Regions from separate parts of the Mesorhizobium sp. WSM3879 genome, predicted to be linked through region 1. Evidence: predicted binding sites of a transcription regulator. Region 1 holds the regulator's gene; each other region holds the start of a gene.
The links. The regulator PhoB, encoded in region 1, activates phosphate uptake and scavenging genes when phosphate is short. The targets are predictions, from matches to a motif close to TGTCATNNANCTGTCAT.
Positions count from the first base shown of each region.

Region 1 (5,419 bases):
AGTTCGGAAGCCCGCGCGCGATCCGCCGCCGGGTTGGCCGGCGTATCAGAGGTCGTATCGGTCATGATCTCCTCCCGCCGGCTTGCCGTCTGGCGCGGATGCCGGACCACGATGTTAGAGCAATTCCAGGAAAAAGTGCGTAGCCGCCTGGAATTGCGCGGAAACAAACGGCTGGAGCAGTTCGGCGATCCTGCCGGACAGTGAACTGCCCCAATGGTCTCCGGCTTCAGTACGCCCGAAAGCCTTTCGAGAAACGCCGCGGCCGTTGGGCCGCGGCGCTGCGTTTGAACCTGACGGCCAGCTTAGTTGCAGACCGCGACGCTGCCGGCGGCAACGCCCGCGCAGACTTCATCCTTCTTGATCCAACCCGCGTCGATGACGACGTTGAGATTATCCTTGGTGATTGCGACCGGGGTCAGGAACAGCGACTTGACGGTGTTGCCGCCAGGCGTCGTGAAGTCCTTGGCGCCCGCGATGTCGGTCATCTTCTTGCCGTCGGCGAGCTGCGAGGCGATCTCGGCGGCGTGCTTGCCGAGCTCGCGCGCGTCCTTCCACACCGACACCGTCTGGGTGCCGAGCGCGATGCGGTTGAGCGCGGCATGGTCGCCGTCCTGGCCCGAGACCGGAACGGTGCCGGCCAGCCCTTGCGCCGTCAGAGCCGCGACGACGCCGCCGGCGGTGCCGTCATTGGCCGCCACCACCGCGTCGACCTTGTTGTCGTTGGCGGTCAGGAACTGCTCCATGTTCTTCTGCGCATTGGCGGGAAGCCAGCCATCGGTATAGGCCTCGCCGACATTCTTGATCTTGCCGCTGTCGATGGCTTCCTTCAGCACTTCCATCGAGCCGGAGAACAGGAAATCGGCGTTCGGGTCGGCGCCCGAGCCCTTGATGAAGACGTAATTGCCCTCGGGCTTGGCCTTGAACACCTCGCGGGCCTGCATGCGGCCGACTTCCTTGTTGTCGAAGGTCAGATAAAACACGTCCTTGTTCTCGATCAGGCGGTCGTAGCCGACGACCGGAATGCCTTCGTCGAGTGCCTTCTGCACCGCCGGTCCGATCGCCGAGGCGTCCTGCGCCAGGATTATCAACGCATTCGCGCCCTGCGAGATCAGGCTTTCGACGTCGGTCAGCTGCTTGCCTGGATTGGACTGTGCGTCGGCGGATATGTACTTGTCGCCGGCGGCCTCGATCGCCTTCTTCATCGCCGCTTCGTCGGTCTTCCAGCGCTCTTCCTGGAAATTGGACCACGAAACGCCGATCACCTTGTCCTTCGCCTCGGCGACCGACGCCAACGTCAACGACATGGCGACGCCCGCCAGAATGGCGGCTGCGAATCTCTTCATGATATCCTCCCTGCGCCCCTCGCGGCGCGACCCAGACTGGCCCGAAGGCCATGTAGAGGCTTTTTTTCGAGCCTCGAAAAAATACTGATCGAACGCTAAAGCGCTGTCAACTGCAATTCTGACGGTTTTTGAGGTGTCGCGTACTTTTTTTCGAGACCCGCAATAAATAATGACAGTGCCGACCGCTTCTGCCACTATCGCGGAACAGTTCGGAGGAAGCGCAGACCGCGTCCACCGAATATTTTAAAAAACCAGGACGGTTCGGGTGCCGGCGTCCGGGACTGAACCAATCTGGTGCGTCGCCGAGTCCTGTGCATGATCGAGAGGCCGCGCTGACTGGGAGGAGACAAAATGTCGGTCGGAATCCGCCACGACGACCTGCGCCGGCGCAACCGCGCCATGGTGCTCTCGGCCGTGCGCCGGGCCGGCCAGCCGTCGCGCACGGAAATCGCCGCGACCACCGGGCTCAGCCATTCGACCATTTCGGCGATCTCTTCCGACCTGATCCAGGAAGGCATCCTGGCCGAGAGCAAGCCGAGCGAGACCGCGTCTCTGAAGCGCGGCCGGCCACAGGTGGGCCTCGCGCTCAAGCCGGAGGCGGCGGCGGTGGTGACAGTGGTGCTGTCGCTCAATTTCCTCTCGGTCGCCGTTATCGATTATGCGGGCCAGGTCATCGCCGAGGAGCAGCGCCGCCTCGATACGCTCACCATGCCGCGCGACGAGCTGATCGGCGAATGCTTGGCGATCGTGCGGCGCCGGCTGGACGATCCGGACCTCGACGTCGGCAGCGTCGCCCGCATCGCCATGGGCATCCAGGGCATCACCGATTCCCATGCCCGCGCCATGCTGTGGTCGCCGATCACGCCGCTGACCGACATTCCCTTCGCCGACATCCTGGAAAAGGAATTCGGCATTCCGGCCACCATGGAAAACGACTGCAACATGATGGCTGTGGCGCTGCAGTGGCGCGATCCCCACCGCTATCGCGACAATTTCATCGCCATTCTGCTCTCGCACGGCATCGGCATGGGCCTGGTGCTGAAGGGCGAGCTGTTCACCGGCACACATTCGTCCGGCGGCGAGTTCGGCCACATGATCCATCGTCCGAGCGGCGCGCTCTGCCGTTGCGGACGCCGCGGCTGCGTCGAGGCCTATGCCGGCAACTACGCCATCTGGCGCAGCGCCATGAAGATGAGCGAGGACGCCGAGCCGATCGATGTCGGCGACGCCGACATGCGGGCGCTCGCCGCCAAGGCGCGCGAGACAGATGGCCCGGAGCGCGAGGCCTATCGCCGGGCCGGGGAGGCGCTGGGCTTCGGCCTTGGCAGCCTGTTCGCGCTGATCGACCCGGCGCCGGTCGCCATGGTCGGCGTCAGCGCCGCCGCCTTCGACCTGATCGAGCCGGCGCTGCGCGAGGCGATCGCCCAGACCGCCGGCGGCCAGCATTCAAATTCGATCTCCTTCGATACCGAGCCGAACGAATTGCCGCTGATCCGCGAAGGCTGCGCCGTGCGCGCGCTGACCTTCGTCGACCAGGAGATTTTCGCCTCGGGCGTGCAGGCAAGAGCGGGCAAGAACGTAGCCTGAGCAGCTTCGAGAGCGATCGTTAGCTTCCGAGCATCCTGCAGACGCCGGAGATTAGTGAAGCCCCCCGCAGCTTCGTCATTCCAGGGCGGAGCAGGAGCGGAGCTCCCTCCGCCCGTGGATGACGAAGCACAGGCGTCTCGGCTACCCACCAACGCAGATCCCGGAATTGCCGAACCCGTCAGAACATCGAGCCGAGGATCTAGTCTTCCTTGATCGCATAGCCCGCCCCGCGAATGGTGCGGATCACATCGGGCATCCGGCCGTTGTTGACCGCCTTGCGCAGGCGTCCGACATGCACGTCCACGGTGCGCTCGTCGATATAGATCGTCTCGCCCCAGACATTGTCGAGCAGCTGGCTGCGCGAGAACACCCGGCCGGGATGCCGCATCATGAATTCCAGCAGCCGGAACTCGGTCGGACCGAGCCTGATCTCGCTCTTCTTGCGGTAGACGCGGTGCGATTCGCGGTCGAGGACGATGTCACCGACCTTGAGCACGCTGGACAGCACCTCCGGCTTGGCGCGGCGCAGCAGCGCCTTGACCCTGGCCATGAACTCCGGTGTCGAGAACGGCTTGACCAGATAGTCGTCGGCGCCCGTCGAGAGGCCGCGCACCCTGTCGCTTTCCTCGCCGCGCGCCGTCAGCATGATGATCGGCAGGCGTTCGGTCTCGGGCCGCATCCTGAGGCGCCGGCAAAGCTCGATGCCGGACACCGCCGGCACCATCCAGTCGAGCACCAGCAGGTCGGGCACATTCTCCTGCAGGCGGATCTCGGCCTCGTCGCCGCGCGTCACCACCTCGACCTGATAGCCCTCGGATTCGAGGTTGTAGCGGAGCAGCACCCCCAGCGGCTCCTCGTCCTCCACCACCATGATGCGTGGCGCGATCATTTAGCAGGCACCTTCGCTGTCAGGCCGCCGGCGCCGACATCGCCGTCTCGTCCTGCTTAGGACGATTCGCGGGCAATTGCGTGCCGGTCAGCACATAGTAGGCGTTCTCGGCGATGTTGGTGACGTGATCGCCGATGCGCTCCAGATTCTTGGCGCAGAACAACAGATGCGTGCAAGCCGTGATGTTGCGCGGATCCTCCATCATGTAGGTCAGGAGCTCGCGGAAGACGGAGGTGTATTTGACGTCGATGCGCTCGTCGTCGTTGCGGAGCTTGGCGAGCGCCGTGGCGTCGCCGGTCGCGTATTCCTCGATCACGCCCTGGACCTGGATCAGCACCAGCTGCGCCATCGAGTCGATGGAGTGCGAAAGGTCGCGCGGCGCGGCGCTGATGCCGACCGAGCCGACGCGCTTGGCGATGTTCTTGGCAAGGTCGCCGATGCGCTCGAGATCGCCGGCCATGCGGATGGCGCCAACGACGCTGCGCAGGTCGTCGGCCATCGGCTGGCGTTTGGCAATCAGCGTGATGGCGCGATCGTCGAGCTCGCGCTGGCGCGCGTCCATGATGGCATCGTCGGAGACCACGCGCTGCGCCAGCGCGTTGTCGGAATTCAGCAGAGCCTTGGTCGACGCGCCGACCATCGAGCCGGCAAGATCGCCCATGTCGCGGATGAGCTGGCTGATCTGCCTCAGATCCTCGTCGAAGGAAGCGACCGTATGGGCCATGGTTATGTCCTCGTATGAACTCAGCCGAAGCGGCCGGTGATGTAGTCCTGCGTGCGCTTCTCGCGGGGCGAGGTGAAGATCTTCTCGGTCCGGTCGAATTCGATCAGCTCGCCGAGATACATGAACGCCGTCTGCCGCGACACGCGCGCCGCCTGCTGCATGTTGTGGGTGACGATCACGATCGTGTAGTCGGCCTGCAGCTCGTCGATCAGCTCCTCGATCTTGGCGGTCGAGAGCGGATCGAGCGCCGATGCCGGCTCGTCGAGCAGGATGACCTCCGGCTTCACCGCCACGGTGCGGGCGATGCAGAGCCGCTGCTGCTGGCCGCCCGAAAGGCTCTGGCCACTGGCGTTGAGCTTGTCCTTGACCTCGTTCCACAGCGCGGCGCGCTTCAGCGCCTGTTCGACGCGATTGTCCATCTCGGCCTTGCTGATCTTCTCATACAGCCTGACGCCGAAGGCGATGTTCTCGTAGATCGACATCGGGAACGGCGTCGGCTTCTGGAACACCATGCCGATCTTGGTCCTGAGCAGGTTGAGGTCCTGCGAGGGGTCGAGGATGTTCTTGCCGTCGAGCAGCACCTGGCCTTCGGCGCTCTGCTTCGGGTAGAGCTCGTAGATGCGGTTGAGCACGCGCAGCAGCGTCGACTTTCCGCAGCCCGAAGGTCCGATGAAGGCGGTGACGCTGCGCTCGGGCAGCGACAGGTTGATGTCCTTCAGCGCCTTCGACTGGCCATAGTAGAAGTTGAGGTTCTTGACTTCGATCTTGGCCTTCTCGGCGGTCGTCTCGGCTACGTTCAGGTCGGTGGACAACATCGGTTTCATCTGTCCTCTCTGCGTCCGGTAAGGCTGCGGGCGAAGATGCTCAGCCCGAGAA
Region 1 covers NZ_NSFZ01000007.1:151,313-156,731, reverse strand. Annotated here, with positions in the region: gene CK218_RS17660 (sugar ABC transporter permease) at 1-65, opposite strand, end outside; gene xylF (D-xylose ABC transporter substrate-binding protein) at 303-1,343, opposite strand; gene CK218_RS17650 (ROK family transcriptional regulator) at 1,695-2,930, shown strand; gene phoB (phosphate regulon transcriptional regulator PhoB) at 3,130-3,819, opposite strand; gene phoU (phosphate signaling complex protein PhoU) at 3,839-4,543, opposite strand; gene pstB (phosphate ABC transporter ATP-binding protein PstB) at 4,564-5,367, opposite strand; gene pstA (phosphate ABC transporter permease PstA) at 5,364-5,419, opposite strand, start outside.

Region 2 (5,419 bases), on a different contig from region 1:
GGCCGGAGGGTCTTCGGAGATGGGGCCGCTTGTCAGGTCGCCGGTCCCCGGCGAGCGGGCTTGTTGTCGTCCATGGCGGGCACCGAAGATGCATCAGGCCCGCGATGGTATCGCAGCCTGATGCTTCTGCATCCGTTGGGGCTGGGCCAGATGCCTTCGCAACTAGTTTGCGGCGAGACTGTTCCCCGACAGGCCGGGCAGGGTAACCTGATAGACCAGGAAGGTGGTGTCGACATCGGCGCCATCCTCGGCCTTGTACGGGGCGCCGACCTGGAAGCCGTCCTGGGTCAGAAAGTCGTTGTCGTTCGCGACGAACAGGAAATAGTCGTCGGGCAGCTTCGGGTCCAGCACGCTCACCAGCGACATCGCCTCCCACTTCTCCGAGAGGTTGTTCCTGTCGTTCGGCGCGCCGTTGTGCAGGCCGAAACGGCCGAGTTCGCCCTTGTCGTTGATGTCGATGAACGAGGTGAGCTTGGCCGGCGTCACCGACGGATCGAGCACGCCTTTCGGCGCAACCGGCTTGTCGGCGGCGTCGAATGGGCCGTTGGCGATATCGGTGGCCGCGGACAGGTCGACGATCTCGATCTTGCGGTAGACCGACTCGGCGTCCTTCAGCCCCTGGCCGTTGCCGCTGTCGCGTGCCAGCATCAAAAAGCTCTTGTCGGACAGCGCCACGATCTCGCTCTGCGCGGCCACCTTGGTCTTGCCCTTGGCGTCCTTGAACACCGGCAGCGGCACGACATATTCGTGCGCCAGCTTGAGGTGGGCAAGGTCGGAGCCGTCATAGACCAGCGCGCGGGCATGCCGGCGGGTCGAGCCGGAATCGCCGCCATCCTGGCGCGGCGCCGACTGCAGCACGACGATCAGGAACTTGCCGTCCGGCGTCATCGACATGCCTTCGAGGCCCTGATTGTTCTGGCGGCCGGTCTCGGGATCCTTGGGATCCGGCTCGGCGGCACCCGGGCCAGGATTGTCGGAAGCGAAGTTCGGCTTGCCATGGCGCATCGGCACCAGGGCCGCCGGCGGCTGCGTCGCCGAGATCAGGCGGCCGTCGGCCGAAAAGCGATAGATGTTGGGGCCATATTCGTCGGAAATGAACATGGTGCCGTCGGGCAGGCGCACGATCGCCTCGTCGTCGAGCGAAAGCTTGCCGTTGTCGGCCTGCGGCAGGATCGGCATGTCGCCGGCAGCGGGGCGCACGCCGTTGAGCGGGTCGAGGCCGGTGGCGTCGGCGCCCTTGTCGTCGGTCAGAAGCATGGTGTCGGCGAGCGTTGTCTTGACGCCCGACTGTTCCTGGCCGGCGGCGGGCGCCGCGCCCGGAGCGGTCGGGGTCAGCTCGATTGCAATGGTGTTCAAGCGGGGCCGGTAGTCGGTGGTGCCGGCGACGTTGTAGCCGCGGTCCGGCAGCAGCCAGAGCGAGCCTTTGTAGCCGGCGCCGTCACGCGCCCAGCTCTCGGCGTCGATCGCCATGCCGGAGCCCGAACCAAAGGTCTCGCCGAGCTTGTCCTTCTGGCTGGCGGGGATGCGGCCAACGCCGACTAGCCCTTTGTTGACATAGCCAACACCCTCGGCGAGCGCAGGGCTGAGGACGGTGAACAGGGCGAGTGCCGCGCCAAGCGCGACGGTTCGGTTGAGGTGCTTCATGATGTCCCCCATGTGACGAGCAGAGCCGGAATGGCAAGACATCGGGTCTAGGACGCGAACATGATACTTGCGTGACAGGAGTGGGGCTCCTTCCTTCTCCCCATGTGGGAGAAGGTGGATCGGCGCGCAGCGCCGAGACGGATGAGGGGTGTTCCAGCGGAGCGAGACGTTGGCTTTCCCTGGAGCACCCCTCATCCGTCGCCTTCGGCGACACCTTCTCCCGCAAGGGGAGAAGGAGAGGGTGCTCAATCGCTCTCGCGCGCGACGAGCTCCAGCGGCCAGACTTCGCGGATTGTGCGTGGCCCCTCCGGACCGGCATGGGCCGGGAGTGACGCCAGCAGCATCTCGGCCAGCCGCCGGCCCATCGGCTCCAGCGCCGGACGGAAGGCGGTCAGCGTCGGCGAGAAATAGCGGCAGAGCGGCGTGTCGACGATGACGATCACCGCGATATCGTGGCCGGGCCTGATGCCCATCTCGGCCAGTGCCTTGCAGCCGCCGAGCGCCATCGCGTCATTGTTGAAGATGATGGCTGTCGGCCGGTCCTTGGAGAGCATGATACGCGGCGTCACCTGGTAGCCGCCGGTCTCGTTGATGAAGCCGTCGGCGATCAGGCCGGGGTCGACTTCGATGCCGTGCCGCTTCAGAGCCTTGCGGTAGCCGTCGAGGAACAGGTAGCCGAAGTTGAGATCAAGCGAAGGGCGGATGGCAGCTATGCGGCGGTGGCCGCGCGCGACCAGCCGGTCGACGGCTTCATCACCCGCCCTCTCGAAATCGATATCGAGCGAAGGATAGGTGTCGCCGCCGGATTGACTTCGGCCAAGCGTGGCGAAGGGAAAGCCGGCCTTGCTCAGATAGTCGATCCGATCGTCTTCCCGCCGTGTATTGGCCAACACGACCGCGTCGGCCCGGCGCGTCTCAACCACGCGGCGCAGCCTCTCCTGCTGATATTGGCCGGGCTCGCCCATGACGACCATCAGATCCAGGTCATGCTCGGCGAGCCGCGCCTGCAGGCCGGTCAGGAATGGAATGAAGAACGGCTCGCCATATTGCTGGTCGCCGGGATGCGGTTGCAGCATGAAGGCGATCGAGCGGGTGGCGCCCTGGCGCAGGCTGCGGCCCGACTGGTTGGGCGAATAGTTCAGCTTCCTGGCAGCCTCCAGCACGCGCTGGCGCGTCTCCGCATTGACGTCGGCGCGGCCGTTCAGCGCGCGCGACACGGTGCCGATCGAAATGTTCAGGTGACGCGCGAGATCGTGGATGCTGGACGCCAAGGCAGGTTCTCCCCCTGACTTCGCTAGCACCGGCCGTCCTTCAGGCCAAGCAGTGCATGTCGATTTTCGCGAGCAGGTGATTGACATTCTACGCCATCGGGTGTGTTCTCGTAAACGTTTACGGAAATCGGTGAAGCCGCAAATGCCGTGATACTCGGCCTGGAGGGGCCGAGCGGAGGAGGAGCGCTGGATGATGAAGGTCGTCCTGGTCGGGTGCGGAGCCATGAGCAGGCACTGGCTCGATGCCGCGAGGCAGATCGACGGGCTTGCCATTGCCGGCCTTGTCGATCTCGATGCCGAGCGGGCGCAGGCGAGGGCGCGCGAGTACGAGCTCCCCAGTGCCGTCATCGGCACCAGCCTCGATGCCGTTCTCGATCAGACCCGGCCCGATGCCGTGTTCGATGTCGTGGTTCCTGCTGCGCGGCGCGAGGTCGCGCTTTCGGCCTTTGCCCATAACTGCCATCTGCTCACCGAAAAGCCGCTTGCCGACAGCCCAGAAAATGCGCGCGCCATCATCGAAGCGGCGCGCCGCGCGGGGCGGGTCCATGCCGTGGTTCAGAACCGGCGCTATGTCGCCAATGTCAGGCGGATCCGGCGGTTCCTGGCCTCCGGCGCCATCGGCAAGCCGACCAGCATCCATGCCGACTTCTTCGTCGCGCCGCACTTCGGCGGCTTTCGCGAGGAGATGCGCCACGTGCTTTTGCTCGACATGGCGATCCACACGTTCGACGCCGCCCGCTACATGGTCGCCGGCGAACCGGCCGGCGTCTATTGCCAGGAGTGGGAGCCTGCCAATTCCTGGTACCGTCAGGGCTCGTCGGCCAGCGCGGTGTTCGATTTCGGCGGCGGCAAGGTCTTCACCTATGCCGGCTCCTGGTGCGCGGACGGTTTCCGCACGAGTTGGGAAGGCAGCTGGCGCATCGTCGCCGAGCGCGGCAGCCTGTTGTGGGACGGGCATGACGGGTTGAAGGCCGAGGTGGTTGCGTCCGGCCGCGACGGTATCATCGACAAGACCCAGTCGATCGAGGTGCCGGCGCTCGACGCGGCCGACAGAGTCGACGGCCATCTCGGCATCATCCAGGATTTCATGCGCGCGATCGAGACCGGCACCGAACCGGAGACGCGCGGCACCGACAACATCAAAAGCCTAGCCATGGTCTTTGGCGCCATCGAAAGCGCAGAGACCGGACGCCGCGTCGCAATCGCAAAGGAAACGCCGTGATGCCGAACCCGCTTCTCGACATCAGGATCGGCACCATGGTGCGAGCCAATCTAGACGACCCGGCCGCCTATGTGAAACAGATCCTGCCGCTCGGCTTCGAGAGCATCCAGCCCTTTTTCTGGCAGACGCTGGGCGGCAAGGACCTAAAGCGCCTGGCGGGCGAAATCCGCGAAGCGATCGGCGATGCGGACGTCGCCGTCTCATCGATCGGCGTGTTCGGCAATCCGCTGGAGAACGGCGAGGTCGACCGCGGCGTGCTCGCGGCGTGGGAGACCGTCATCGACAACGCACATCTGTTCGGCACCACGATGGTCTGCGGCTTCACCGGCCGGCTGCGCGGCAAACCGCTGACCGACAGCCTGCCCCGTTTCCGCGAGGTCTGGGGGCCGCTGGCCAGGCGCGCCGCCGACAAGGGCGTGCGCATCGCCTTCGAGAACTGTGCGATGGACGGCAACTGGGCGAGCGGCGACTGGAACATCGCCCACAACCCGGACGCCTGGGAGCTGATGTTCAACGAATTGCCCGACGACAATCTCGGGCTCGAATGGGAACCCTGCCACCAGCTCGTCTATCTGATCGACCCGATTCCGCAGATCCGCAAATGGGCGCCGCGCATCTTCCACGTCCACGGCAAGGACGCGACCGTGCGCTGGGACGTGATCCGCGAGCACGGCGTGTTCGGACGCCTGCCTTTCGTGCAGATGCGCAGCCCCGGCTTCGGCGACAGCGACTGGACCCGGGTGATCAGCGATTTGCGGCTGGCCGGCTACAAGGGCGCCATCGACATCGAAGGCTGGCACGACCCGGTCTATCGCGGCGACCTCGAGATGACCGGTCAGGCGCAGGCGCTGGGCTATCTGAAGCAGTGCAGGGGAGGAGCCAGCTACCTGCCCAATCCGGTGTGAGGACCGGCCGGCGGGAGGAGCCGGCCACCAAGACTACGGCCGAAGCAATCGTCGAAACCCTCTGTTGCGAGGGACCAAAAGGGAGGAACGTGCATGAGCATCACGACCAGAAGGACTGTTCTGCGCTCGACCGTCGTGGCGGCTGCCGCGGCGCTCTGCGCCTCGATCTCCACCTTGCCGGCAAAGGCGCTTGACGCCCAATGGTGCAAGGATGTCCATATCCGCTTCTTCGTCGGCGGCGCCGAGGGCGACGCCTTCGGCACCATCGTCTACAATGGCGCCAAGCAGGCGGCGGCCGATCTTGGGCCGAAGGTCGACTACATCTTCTCCCAGTGGGATGTCGAGAAGATGGTGCAGCAATTGCGCGAGGCGGTCGC
Region 2 covers NZ_NSFZ01000011.1:107,505-112,923, forward strand. Annotated here, with positions in the region: gene CK218_RS22905 (esterase-like activity of phytase family protein) at 163-1,644, opposite strand; gene CK218_RS22910 (LacI family DNA-binding transcriptional regulator) at 1,890-2,915, opposite strand; gene CK218_RS22915 (Gfo/Idh/MocA family oxidoreductase) at 3,106-4,137, shown strand; gene CK218_RS22920 (sugar phosphate isomerase/epimerase) at 4,137-5,042, shown strand; gene CK218_RS22925 (substrate-binding domain-containing protein) at 5,136-5,419, shown strand, end outside.
Region 2: a site for PhoB is predicted at 1,705-1,721, ahead of CK218_RS22905 (esterase-like activity of phytase family protein). Genes of this name have one in related genera too.

Region 3 (5,419 bases), on a different contig from region 1:
GCGGCATCCGCCCGGTGCCTACGCAGTCGTTGAAGCGGCTTCGGCAGCTCTGTGACCGGCACGGCCTGCTTCTGATCTTCGACGAGGTCCAGTGCGGCATCGGGCGCACCGGCAAGCTGTTCGCGCATGAGTGGGCGGGCGTCACGCCTGACCTGATGGCGATCGCCAAGGGTATCGGCGGCGGTTTTCCGATGGGTGCCTGCCTCGCAACCGACGAAGCGGCGGCCGGCATGACGGCCGGCGTGCACGGCACCACTTTCGGCGGCAATCCGCTGGCGATGGCGGTGGGCAATGCCGTGCTCGACGTCGTGCTGGCCGACGGCTTCCTCGAGGACGTTCAGCGCAAGGCGTTGCTGCTGAAGCAGGGACTGGCGGCGGTCGGCGACGAATTTCCCGAGGTCATCGAAGGCATCCGGGGAACCGGCCTGATGCTTGGGCTGAAATGTGCCATGCCCAACGCCAAGGTTAACATGGCGCTGCGCGACCAGCACTTGCTTGCGGTGCCGGCGGGCGACAACGTCATTCGGCTTTTGCCGCCGCTCACCGTCACCGACGAGGAGATCGGCGAGGCGCTGAAGCGCATTCGGTCGGGCGCCAAGGGCCTGACCGACGCGATCGCGGCCGAAGCCGCGAAGTAGTTTTGGAATCTGCCGATGAGCGTTCGTCACTTCACCGATCTGTCCGCCGTTTCCGCAGGCGATCTGCGCATCATGCTGGACGACGCGATGGCGCGAAAGACCAGGCTCAAGGCCGGCGAGCGTTCGAAGCCGCTCGACGGCAAGGTGCTGGCGATGATCTTCGACAAGCCTTCGACGCGCACGCGCGTTTCCTTCGACGTCGGCATGCGCCAGCTCGGCGGCGAGACCATCATGCTGACCGGCACCGAGATGCAGCTCGGCCGTTCAGAAACCATCGCCGACACCGCCAAGGTGCTGTCGCGCTATGTCGATGCCATTATGATCCGCACCACCTCGCATGACCGGTTGCTGGAACTCACCGAAAACGCGACCGTGCCCGTGATCAATGGGCTGACCGACGATACCCATCCCTGCCAGCTGATGGCCGACATCATGACCTATGAGGAGCATCGCGGTCCGGTGGCAGGCAAGACTTTTGCCTGGACAGGTGACGGCAACAATGTGTTGCACTCGCTTCTGGAAGCCTCGGCGCGGTTCCGCTTCAATCTCAATGTCGCCGTGCCGGAGGGCAGCGAGCCGTTCGAGAAATATGTCGACTGGGCGAAGGCCAATGGCGGCAAGGTGAGGTTTGCCGGCTCGGCCGAAGAGGCCGTCGACCAGGCCGATTGCGTCGTCACCGACAGCTGGGTGTCGATGGGCCAGGAGCATCGCGCCCGCGGCCATAACGTCTTCCTGCCCTACCAGGTCAACGCCGCGCTGATGGCCAGGGCGAAGTCCGACGCGCTTTTCATGCACTGCCTGCCTGCGCATCGCGGCGAGGAGGTCACCGACGAGGTGATCGACGGACCGCATTCGGTGGTCTTCGACGAGGCCGAGAACCGGCTGCACGCCCAGAAGGCGGTGCTGGCCTGGTGCCTGGGCGCTTGACCGGGGTCGACTTGATCCGCGCCAACTTGATCCGGGGATATGTGATGCCTATTTGCGGGCCATCACTGAAATCGAACGCGCTTCGACCCATGCCGCCTGGAAAGCGGGATGGACGCGCCCCGGAGTTTTGTCATGCTGGAAACGCTTTCCTTGGCTGAGCATCAACCCAAACTCGGCGAATTCGGCTTCGCCGGCGACGACCATGTCGTGCCTTACGAAGTAGCGCCCTTGGATGTGCGCGGCCGCACGGTGCAGCTCGGGCCGATGCTCGACGCCATTCTTAGCCGCCACGATTATCCCGAGCCGGTCGCGCGCCTGCTGGCGGAGGCCTGCGTGCTCACCGTGCTGCTCGGCACGTCGCTGAAATTCGAGGGCAAGTTCATCCTGCAGACCCGCACCGACGGACCGGTCGACATGCTGGTGGCGGACTTCACCACGCCGCATTCGTTGCGCGCCTATGCGCGCTTCGACGCCGACCGGCTGCAGGCGCTGATTGCCTCGGGCGGGATCTCGCAGGAGAAGCTGCTCGGCACCGGGGTCCTGGCCCTGACCATCGATCAGGGCGCGCACACGCAGCGCTATCAGGGCATCGTCCAGCTCGACGGCACATCGCTGGAAGAAGCCGCGCGCATCTATTTCCGCCAGTCGGAGCAGATCCCGACCGATCTGAGGATGTCGGTTGCAAAGCTCGTGACCCCGGGCCCGGGCGGGGCTCGCGAGCAATGGCGCGCCGGCGGCATCCTGGCGCAGTTCCTGCCGCAGGCGCCCGAACGCATGCGCGTGCCCGACATTTCGGGCGGGGATGGCGATCCACGAGACGTGACGCACGAACCGGCCGACAATTCCTGGCGGGAACTCTTGGCGCTGCTCGGCACCATCGAGCCGACCGAGCTCATCGATCCGACGGTGGGCGCCGAGCGGCTGCTCTATCGCCTGTTCCACGAGCACGGCGTGCGCGTCTTCCGCGGTGTGCCGGTTGCCGACCAGTGCTCCTGCTCGCGCGACAAAATCCGAGGCATTCTCGAAGGCTTCTCGGCCGAGGAGATCAAGGACTCGACCGAGGACGGCGGCATCCATGTCGCTTGCGAGTTCTGCTCGACGCAGTACGACTTCGATCCGGCGGAGTTTGCGGCGGAGTGAGAAAGCTCCGGTTCCTCGCCCCCGCTTTGCGGAGGCGGGGAACTCGAGTTCTTTAATTCACCGTCCTTTTCGTCCCCGGCATATCGAGCGAGAAAGCCGGAATGGCGACGTCGAACGTTTCGCCGCGGCCGTTGCGCATCGTGTAGTGGCCGACCATGATGCCGGATGGCGTCGAGAGCGGGCATCCCGACGTGTACTGATAGCTGTCGCCGGGGTTGAGCTCCGGCTGGTCGCCGACCACGCCCTCGCCGCGCACCTCTTCGACTCGGCCACGCCCGTCGGTGATGTGCCAGTAGCGCGACAGAAGCTGCACGAACTCGTCCGACCGGTTGTCGATCGTCACCTGGTAGCCCCATACATAGCGGTTTTCGGACGGATCGGAACGGTCCTCCAGATAGAACGGCCTGACCTGCACTTCGATGTTGCGCGTCACGGCGCGATACATGAGCCACTCCGGTGCCGCAGGAAACATTTTGTCGCGCTTCGCGGTTCTACCTCCGCGGCGTCGCCAGCCTGCCGGCTTTTCCACCGCACCTGCCGACAAACAATGTCATTTAAGTGACACATGACAATGTTGGTGTGCACAAACCGTGCGGGCGACTCGGGCGCTCTGTCGAGTGATGAAACGGCCGCGGGCGGCCTTTCCGGAGTGACCAGATCTCGATGGAACTGACCCTCGCAGCCGTCTTTGCCTCCTCGGCCCTTCTTTTTTGCAACCTTGCCAGCATCCTGCTCGCATCGTCGCGGCTGAAGCCCAGGCGGATCATTCCTCCGCCTTCCAGCAAACAGCCGCCTGTCTCGATCGTCGTGCCGTCGCGCGGTGTGGAGCCGTTCACGCAGGAGACGCTCGACCGCGCCTTCTCGCTCGATTGGCCGCGCTACGAACTGATCTTCTGCGTCGCGCACGGCGAAGATCCCGTGGTCAAGCTGATCAACGCCGCCATCGCGAGATTTCCGAATGTTCCGGCGCGGCTCCTCGTCGGCGATGACAGGATCAGCGCCAATCCCAAGCTAAACAACTGCATCAAGGGCTGGCGGGCGGCGCGGCACGACTGGGTGATCCTGGCCGACTCCAACGTCCTGATGCCCAAGGACTATGTCCAGCATCTGATGGCGGCCTGGCGGCCGGACACCGGCCTCGTCTGCTCGACGCCGATCGGCTCGCGGCCGGACGGTTTCTGGGCCGAGGTCGAATGCGCCTTCCTCAACACGCTGCAGGCGCGCTGGCAATATGCCGGCGAAGCGCTCGGCCTTGGCTTCGCCCAGGGCAAGAGCATGCTGTGGAACAAGCCGATGCTGGATGCAAATGGCGGCATCCAGGCTTTGGCCGCCGAGATCGCCGAGGACGCGGCGGCGACCAAGCTGGTCAACAGCCTTGGCCTTCGGGTCAATCTCGTAGCCGCGCCCTTCGAGCAACCGCTCGGCCAGCGCACGCTCGCCGAAATCTGGTCGCGCCAGGCGCGCTGGGCGCGGCTGCGCCGCGTCACCTTCCCATTGTTCTTCGCGCCGGAAATCCTGACCGGTGTGGTCGCGCCGCTGCTTATGGCGCTGATTGCGGCGGCAAGCGCCGGTGTCAGCCTGCCCACGACCGCGCTCTGCGTGCTGGCGATCGCCTATGTGCCCGAATGCATGCTCGCCTGGTCCAAGGGCTGGTATCTGTCGCCGCGCAGCGTCACCGCGATGATCGTGCGCGACGCGATGCTTCCCGCCATCTGGGCGCGCGGCTGGCTTGGCGGAGCCGTCGAATGGCGTGGCAACGCAATGACAATCCGCAACAACGGGATGACTGAACTCGAAGAGATTGCTTGAGCCGGCTGCGGCTCAAGCGCGCTCTTTGCAGCCGTGGCGGTTCATTCCTTCGCCGCCTTGAGCGCCTGTTCGATGTCGGCGAGCAGGTCGTCGGTATCCTCCAGCCCGACGGAGAGCCTGAGCGTGCCTGGTCCGATGCCAAGCTCGGCGCGGGCCTCGTCAGTGAGGTTTTTGTGCGTCGTCGTCGCCGGATGCGTGATCAGGCTCTTTGCGTCGCCGAGGTTGTTCGAGATCAGCACGATGTCGAGCGCGTTCTGCAAGGCGAAGGCCGCCTGCTTGCCGCCCTTGACGTCAAGGCAGATCAGCGTCGAGCCGCCCGACATCTGCTTCCTGACGATATCCGCCTGGGGATGGTCGGCCCGGCCCGGATAGATGACGCGGGCGATCTCCGGCCGGCCAGCCAGGAAGTCCGCGATCTTGCCGGCGCTTTCGGTCTGCTGGCGCACGCGCAGCGGGAGCGTCTCGAGGCCTTTCAGCAGCGTCCATGCGTTGAATGGGGACAGGCTCGGGCCGGTGTGCCGGAAATAGTCGTGCAGGTTCTCGTCGATCCACTTCTTGTCCGACAGGATGACGCCGCCGAGGCAGCGGCCTTGTCCGTCGATATGCTTGGTCGCCGAGTAGACCACGATATGGGCGCCGAGCTGCAGCGGCTTCTGCTGCAGCGGCGTGGCAAAGACGTTGTCGACGATCACGCGCGCGCCGATCGAATTGGCTAAAGCGGCGACAGCGGCGATATCGACCACTTCCAGCGTCGGGTTGGTCGGGCTTTCCAGGAAGAACAGCTTGGTGTTCGGCCTGACCGCTTTTTCCCAATTGGCAATGTCGGTGCCGTCGATCAGCGTCGCCTCGATGCCATAGCGCGGCGCCAGCGTCTCGACCACCCAGCGGCAGGAGCCGAACAGCGC
Region 3 covers NZ_NSFZ01000013.1:115,544-120,962, reverse strand. Annotated here, with positions in the region: gene CK218_RS24705 (aspartate aminotransferase family protein) at 1-638, shown strand, start outside; gene argF (ornithine carbamoyltransferase) at 654-1,565, shown strand; gene CK218_RS24695 (Hsp33 family molecular chaperone) at 1,674-2,705, shown strand; gene apaG (Co2+/Mg2+ efflux protein ApaG) at 2,758-3,150, opposite strand; gene CK218_RS24685 (ceramide glucosyltransferase) at 3,369-4,514, shown strand; gene CK218_RS24680 (O-succinylhomoserine sulfhydrylase) at 4,556-5,419, opposite strand, start outside.
Region 3: a site for PhoB is predicted at 3,254-3,270, ahead of CK218_RS24685 (ceramide glucosyltransferase). Genes of this name have one in related genera too.

Region 4 (5,419 bases), on a different contig from region 1:
GCGCGCGGGGAAGAAAGGAGCATCACGAGACGGTCGAGAGCGGAGACACGGGAGGCCCAAAGCGCTTCTGGCTTCATGACGTGGCCCTCCAAGGCCACGGCCCTCCGTTCAGCCCCCAGCAAGGACCGGCAGATTGCCGGCGTCTATACAGCAATTCGTGAGGAAGGCAAGGGCGGGAGAGAGGGCCGGCGGCTCCGCAGTGTCGCAGGCCTGGCGGCGCTTGTGGGAATTGGCTGACCCGCCGGCCGCAGGTCGGCCATTTCGTCGGAAGGCGATCCACTCAGCTCATATGCGCGACGAGCGGGACTACCGTCTCGGGGAAGAAGTCGGGCGCGACCCGGCGCTTGCCGAACATCATGTCGTACTGGATCAGCCGGAAATCGTTGATCTTCGGATCGATCTTCTTCTGCCGCGCCCAGTCGGGCGTCGCCTCGCCGGAGGGCGACAGCAAAAGGTTGCGGTCAACCACCCGGTAGTGCTCGCGCAGCGCGCCGAGGAAGCCGGTGTAATAAGGGTGGGTGATCCCGGCCGTGGTAAGGATATGATAGGGCAGGAAGGCGGGGCTCACCGAGCCCAGATTCTCGACCGGACCGGAGCGGTTCGACCAGATGATCAGCGGCGTGTCGTGATGCTCGAGCGCTGCCTCGGGCGTCGGCTCCTTGCGCGGCGCGACATTGTCCTTGAGGAAGCCGGTCTCGACATAGACCGGGCCGAGCGGCGGCAGGTGGTCGCCGAAGAAGGCGATGATGGTCGGCCGCTCGCGCTTCTTCGCCCAGTCGATCAGGCGCTGCAGGCCGCGATCGGCGTCGGCCGAGCCTTCGGCATAGGAGAGCAGCGATTCCCGCGCCCAGGTGCTGATCGGCGCGTCGACGCTATGGGTCGGATTGTAATAGCGGTAGGGCTCGTAGGGCCCGTGGTTCTGCAGGCTGACCGCGAACAGGAATACCGGCTCTTCGCTGGCATCGGCCTCGCGCATGATCTCGTCGGTCATCGCCGCGTCGGAGGCCAGCGGCCCGCGCTTTTCCATCGGCGGCAGCGTCTCTTCCGAGCGGAAGTCGCTGAAGCCGAAATCGGCGTAGACGGCGCCCCGGTTCCAGAACCAGTTGGTGCCCGGGTGGATGGCGCGCGCCCTATAGCCTTCGCTCTTCAGGAAAGTCGCCAGCGACGGCGTCGGCGTGCGCACATATTGCTGATAGGGAATCGAGCCCGCCGGCAGGAAGGCGTTGGAGAAGCCGGTCAGCGCCTCGAACTCGATATTGGCGGTCATGCCGCCGAATTCCGGCGAGAACATCGAGCCCGAGCGCAGCGCGCGCACCGTCGGGATCGGATCGGGCTTGATGCTGACGCCGGGAAGCTCCGTCGGATCCCAGAAGGATTCGCTCATCACCACGATGATATCGGGCTTCTGGTCGGGCACCGAGGCGGCAACCCCGGGACGCGCGATCGCATCCATCGTCTTCTCGGAATAGCCGGGCGGGGCCGAGACATGCGCCATCGGCACGTTGAGCGCGAAGGCGAGCGCGAAGCCGTTGGAGGCATAGTTCTCCTTCTGGTCCCACATGATCGGGATGATCTGCAGCCTGTCGCGCGTCCACGAGAAGGTGGCGTAGTCCATGATCGAGACGAAGAAGGCGAGCAGCGGCACGGCAAGCGTCAAGCGCGCCAGCCGTCCCTTGCGGCTGAGGATCGGCACACGCCGGCGCCAGAGCCGCCAGCCATAGACGAGCAGCGCGAGGCTGGCGACGATCGCCGCCGCAAGCAGCACTGCCGTCCAGGGGCGCTCGCGCACCAGAAGCGGCATCAGCGCCATGATCTGGCGGGCATAGAGGAAATCGGTCGGGTAGAGCGGATCGCCAAGATAGTGCGATTTCTGGTGACCGACAAAGGCCAATGCCAATGTCACCGGCGCGACGATCATCAGGCTTTGATGGCTGCGGCCGAGTATGGCGTCGAGCCCGATCAGCACCAGCGAAAAAACGATGATGGTGGTCCAGCCGGGCTTGAAGGGCTGCAGGAAGAAGTCGACGGTGCCGAAGAAGTCGCCGCGCACGATCCATTCGATGGCGAAGACCAGAAGGGCGGAGGCAAGCAGCGTCGCCAGGCCGTAGCGGACAATCGGCCATCTGCGCCCCGGCAGATAGCCGGTGGACGGATCGTCTTCCAAAAATTGCGGCGCGGGTTTGGCCGCGCCTTTCCTGATCCTAGCCACTTTGCTTCCCCGGCCCATGTCACGCGTCTTCCACTCGCGTCACGCCACTGTCATCGAAATGTCACACAAAGCTAGCGCCTGTGGCGGAAATAAGAAGAGCCAGCAAACGATTCGTGAGCGGTTTTCATCAGGTGTGATCGCCAAAAAGCCTTTCAGAACAGGGAACTCGGCCGTTGTCCCGGCTGGAACAGTCGCTGAACTGGCGCTTGCGGGCTTGACTTGGCCGTCCGCCTTGCGCCAGAGGCAGGGAAAAACCAGCTGCTGGAGACGCTAACATGGCCGTCGCATTCACCTTTCCGGGACAGGGCAGCCAGGCCGTCGACATGGGCAAGGACCTCGCCGATGCCTTTCCCGAAGCGCGCCATGTCTTCGAGGAAGTCGATGAGGCGCTCGGCGAGAAACTGTCGAAGCTGATCTGGGAGGGGCCGGAAGAAACTCTGACGCTGACGGCCAATGCCCAGCCGGCGCTCATGGCGGTGTCGCTGGCGGCCGTAAGGGCGCTGGAATCCCGCGGTTTTTCGTTGAAGGACAAGGTGGCTTATGTCGCCGGCCATTCGCTTGGCGAATATTCGGCGCTTGCCGCAGCCGGCTTCGTTTCGGTGGCCGATGCCGCGCGGCTGTTGCGCACCCGCGGCAACGCCATGCAGGCGGCGGTGCCGGCGGGCGAGGGCGCCATGGCCGCCATCATCGGGCTGGAGCAGGCCGATGTCGAAGCCGCCTGCGCCGAAGCGGCACAAGGCTCGGTCTGTCAGATCGCCAACGACAATGGCGGTGGCCAACTGGTGATTTCCGGCGCCAAGGCGGCCGTCGAACTGGCGGCGAAGCTGTGCACCGAACGGGGTGCCAAGCGGGCGCTGATGCTGCAGGTCTCGGCACCTTTTCACTCGGCATTGATGACGCCAGCCGCCGATATCATGCGCGAGGCGCTGGGCGGAGTCGCGAAAAGCGCGCCGGTGGTTCCCATCGTCTCAAATGTTTCGGTCACGCCGACCAGCGACCCGGATGAGATTGCCCGCCGCTTGGTCGAGCAGGTCGTCGCCCGCGTGCGCTGGCGCGAGACGGTGGAATGGTTCGGCGCCAAAGGTGTCGCGACGCTCTACGAGGTTGGCGCCGGCAAGGTGCTGTCGGGCTTGGCGCGACGCATCAACCGCGATATCGCGACCGGCGCCATCGGCACGGCCGCGGACGTCGAGGCGGCGCTGGCAACTTTAGGATAAACGGGAAACTCTTGCTGGCAGGTGCGGCATTCCTACTTCCATCCGTCTTTCTCCCGAAGTCGAGCATCGCCTCGACGATCTCGTGGCGATGACTGATCGAAGCAAAGCCGAATACCTGCGTGACTTCGTTGAACGTGGACTCGAAGATCTCGAGGACTATTACTGGGCTGCGGAAGTGCTGGAGCGGATCCAGGCTTGGTGAAGAATCGGTCGTGAGCGCCGAGAACTTCTGATATGGCCTGGACAACATGACAAATGCGGAACGAGGGTCGCTCGCGGGGCGTCCGGAAGAATGAGGTTGAAGCAATGTTCGAACTGACCGGCCGTAAGGCGCTCGTCACCGGTGCATCGGGAGGCATCGGCGAGGCGATCGCCAGGGTGCTGCACAGCCAGGGCGCGATCGTCGGCCTGCACGGCACCCGCGTCGAGAAGCTGGAAACGCTGGCCGGCGAGCTCGGCGACCGCGTAAAGCTCTTCCCGGCGGATCTGACCAACCGCGACGCGGTCAAGGCGCTCGGCCAGAAGGCGGAGGCCGATCTCGAAGGCGTCGACATCCTGGTCAACAATGCCGGCATCACCAAGGACGGCCTGTTCGTGCGCATGTCGGACGCCGACTGGGATTCCGTGCTCGAGGTGAACCTGACCGCCGTGTTCCGTCTCACTCGTGAACTCACCCATCCGATGATGCGCCGCCGCCATGGCCGCATCATCAACATCACCTCGGTGGTCGGCGTCACCGGCAATCCCGGCCAGACCAATTACTGCGCCTCCAAGGCCGGCATGATCGGCTTTTCCAAGTCGCTAGCGCAGGAGATCGCCACCCGCAACATCACCGTCAACTGCGTCGCCCCGGGCTTCATCGAATCGGCCATGACCGACAAGCTCAACGACAAGCAGAAAGAAACCATCATGGCGGCGATTCCGACGCGGCGGATGGGCACCAGCGCCGAGGTTGCCTCGGCCGTCGCCTATCTCGCGTCCAACGAGGCGGCTTATGTCACCGGCCAGACCATCCACGTGAATGGCGGCATGGCGATGATCTAGGGTATTTGAGATTCAGGTGATGCCGGCCTGCAAACGGCGGCTTCCTGCGCTTCCGCTCCGGCCCTCGAAAGCCGCCATTTTCGGCTCGGCTTGAGCTGAATCTCACACACCTGGGCGACCGAGCCCCGGGCGCCTGTGAAAACAGCCATTTCGGCTTGGACGCCCGCTGTTTTTCGTGTAATGCGGCCGGCAACCCGGCGGTTCGGGCAAAAACCGGTCCTGTGGCGTTGCGTTTCCCACAAGACCATCTTTCAGCTTGATTAGCGGCATTCCGCCCGCTAACGAAGACAACACAACGTAAGACGAGGCCCCAAATGAGTGACACCGCAGAGCGCGTCAAGAAGATCGTCATCGAGCATCTCGGCGTCGATGCCGACAAAGTGACGGAGCAGGCGAGCTTCATCGACGATCTGGGCGCGGACAGCCTCGATACGGTCGAACTCGTGATGGCGTTCGAAGAAGAGTTCGGCGTCGAGATTCCAGACGACGCCGCCGAGACCATCCTGACTGTCGGCGATGCCGTGAAGTATATCGATAAGGCCTCGGCCTGAGGCTTTCCGCGGGTATCGCCGGGGAGGACCTGCGATGAGGCGAGTCGTCGTCACGGGCCTTGGCCTGCTTTCGCCGTTCGGCATGGGTGTCGAGCACAGCTGGAAGGAACTGCTTTCCGGCCGCAGCGCCGCCTGCCGCATCACCGAATTCGAGGTGGACGACCTTGCCTGCAAGATCGCCCACGTCATTCCGCGCGGCGACGGCTCGAACGGCACCTTCAATCCCGAGGCCGTGCTCGAGCCGAAGGAACTGCGCAAGATCGGCGACTTCATCCTCTACGGCATCGCGGCGGCCGACGAGGCGCTGGCCGATTCCGGCTGGAAGCCCGAGACACATGAGGACCAGTGCGCCACCGGCGTGCTGATCGGTTCGGGCATCGGCGGCATCGACGGCATCG
Region 4 covers NZ_NSFZ01000014.1:67,884-73,302, reverse strand. Annotated here, with positions in the region: gene CK218_RS25240 (LTA synthase family protein) at 281-2,227, opposite strand; gene fabD (ACP S-malonyltransferase) at 2,485-3,426, shown strand; gene CK218_RS31495 (hypothetical protein) at 3,509-3,628, shown strand; gene fabG (3-oxoacyl-[acyl-carrier-protein] reductase) at 3,733-4,470, shown strand; gene CK218_RS25220 (acyl carrier protein) at 4,785-5,021, shown strand; gene fabF (beta-ketoacyl-ACP synthase II) at 5,056-5,419, shown strand, end outside.
Region 4: a site for PhoB is predicted at 2,258-2,274, ahead of CK218_RS25240 (LTA synthase family protein). Genes of this name have one in related genera too.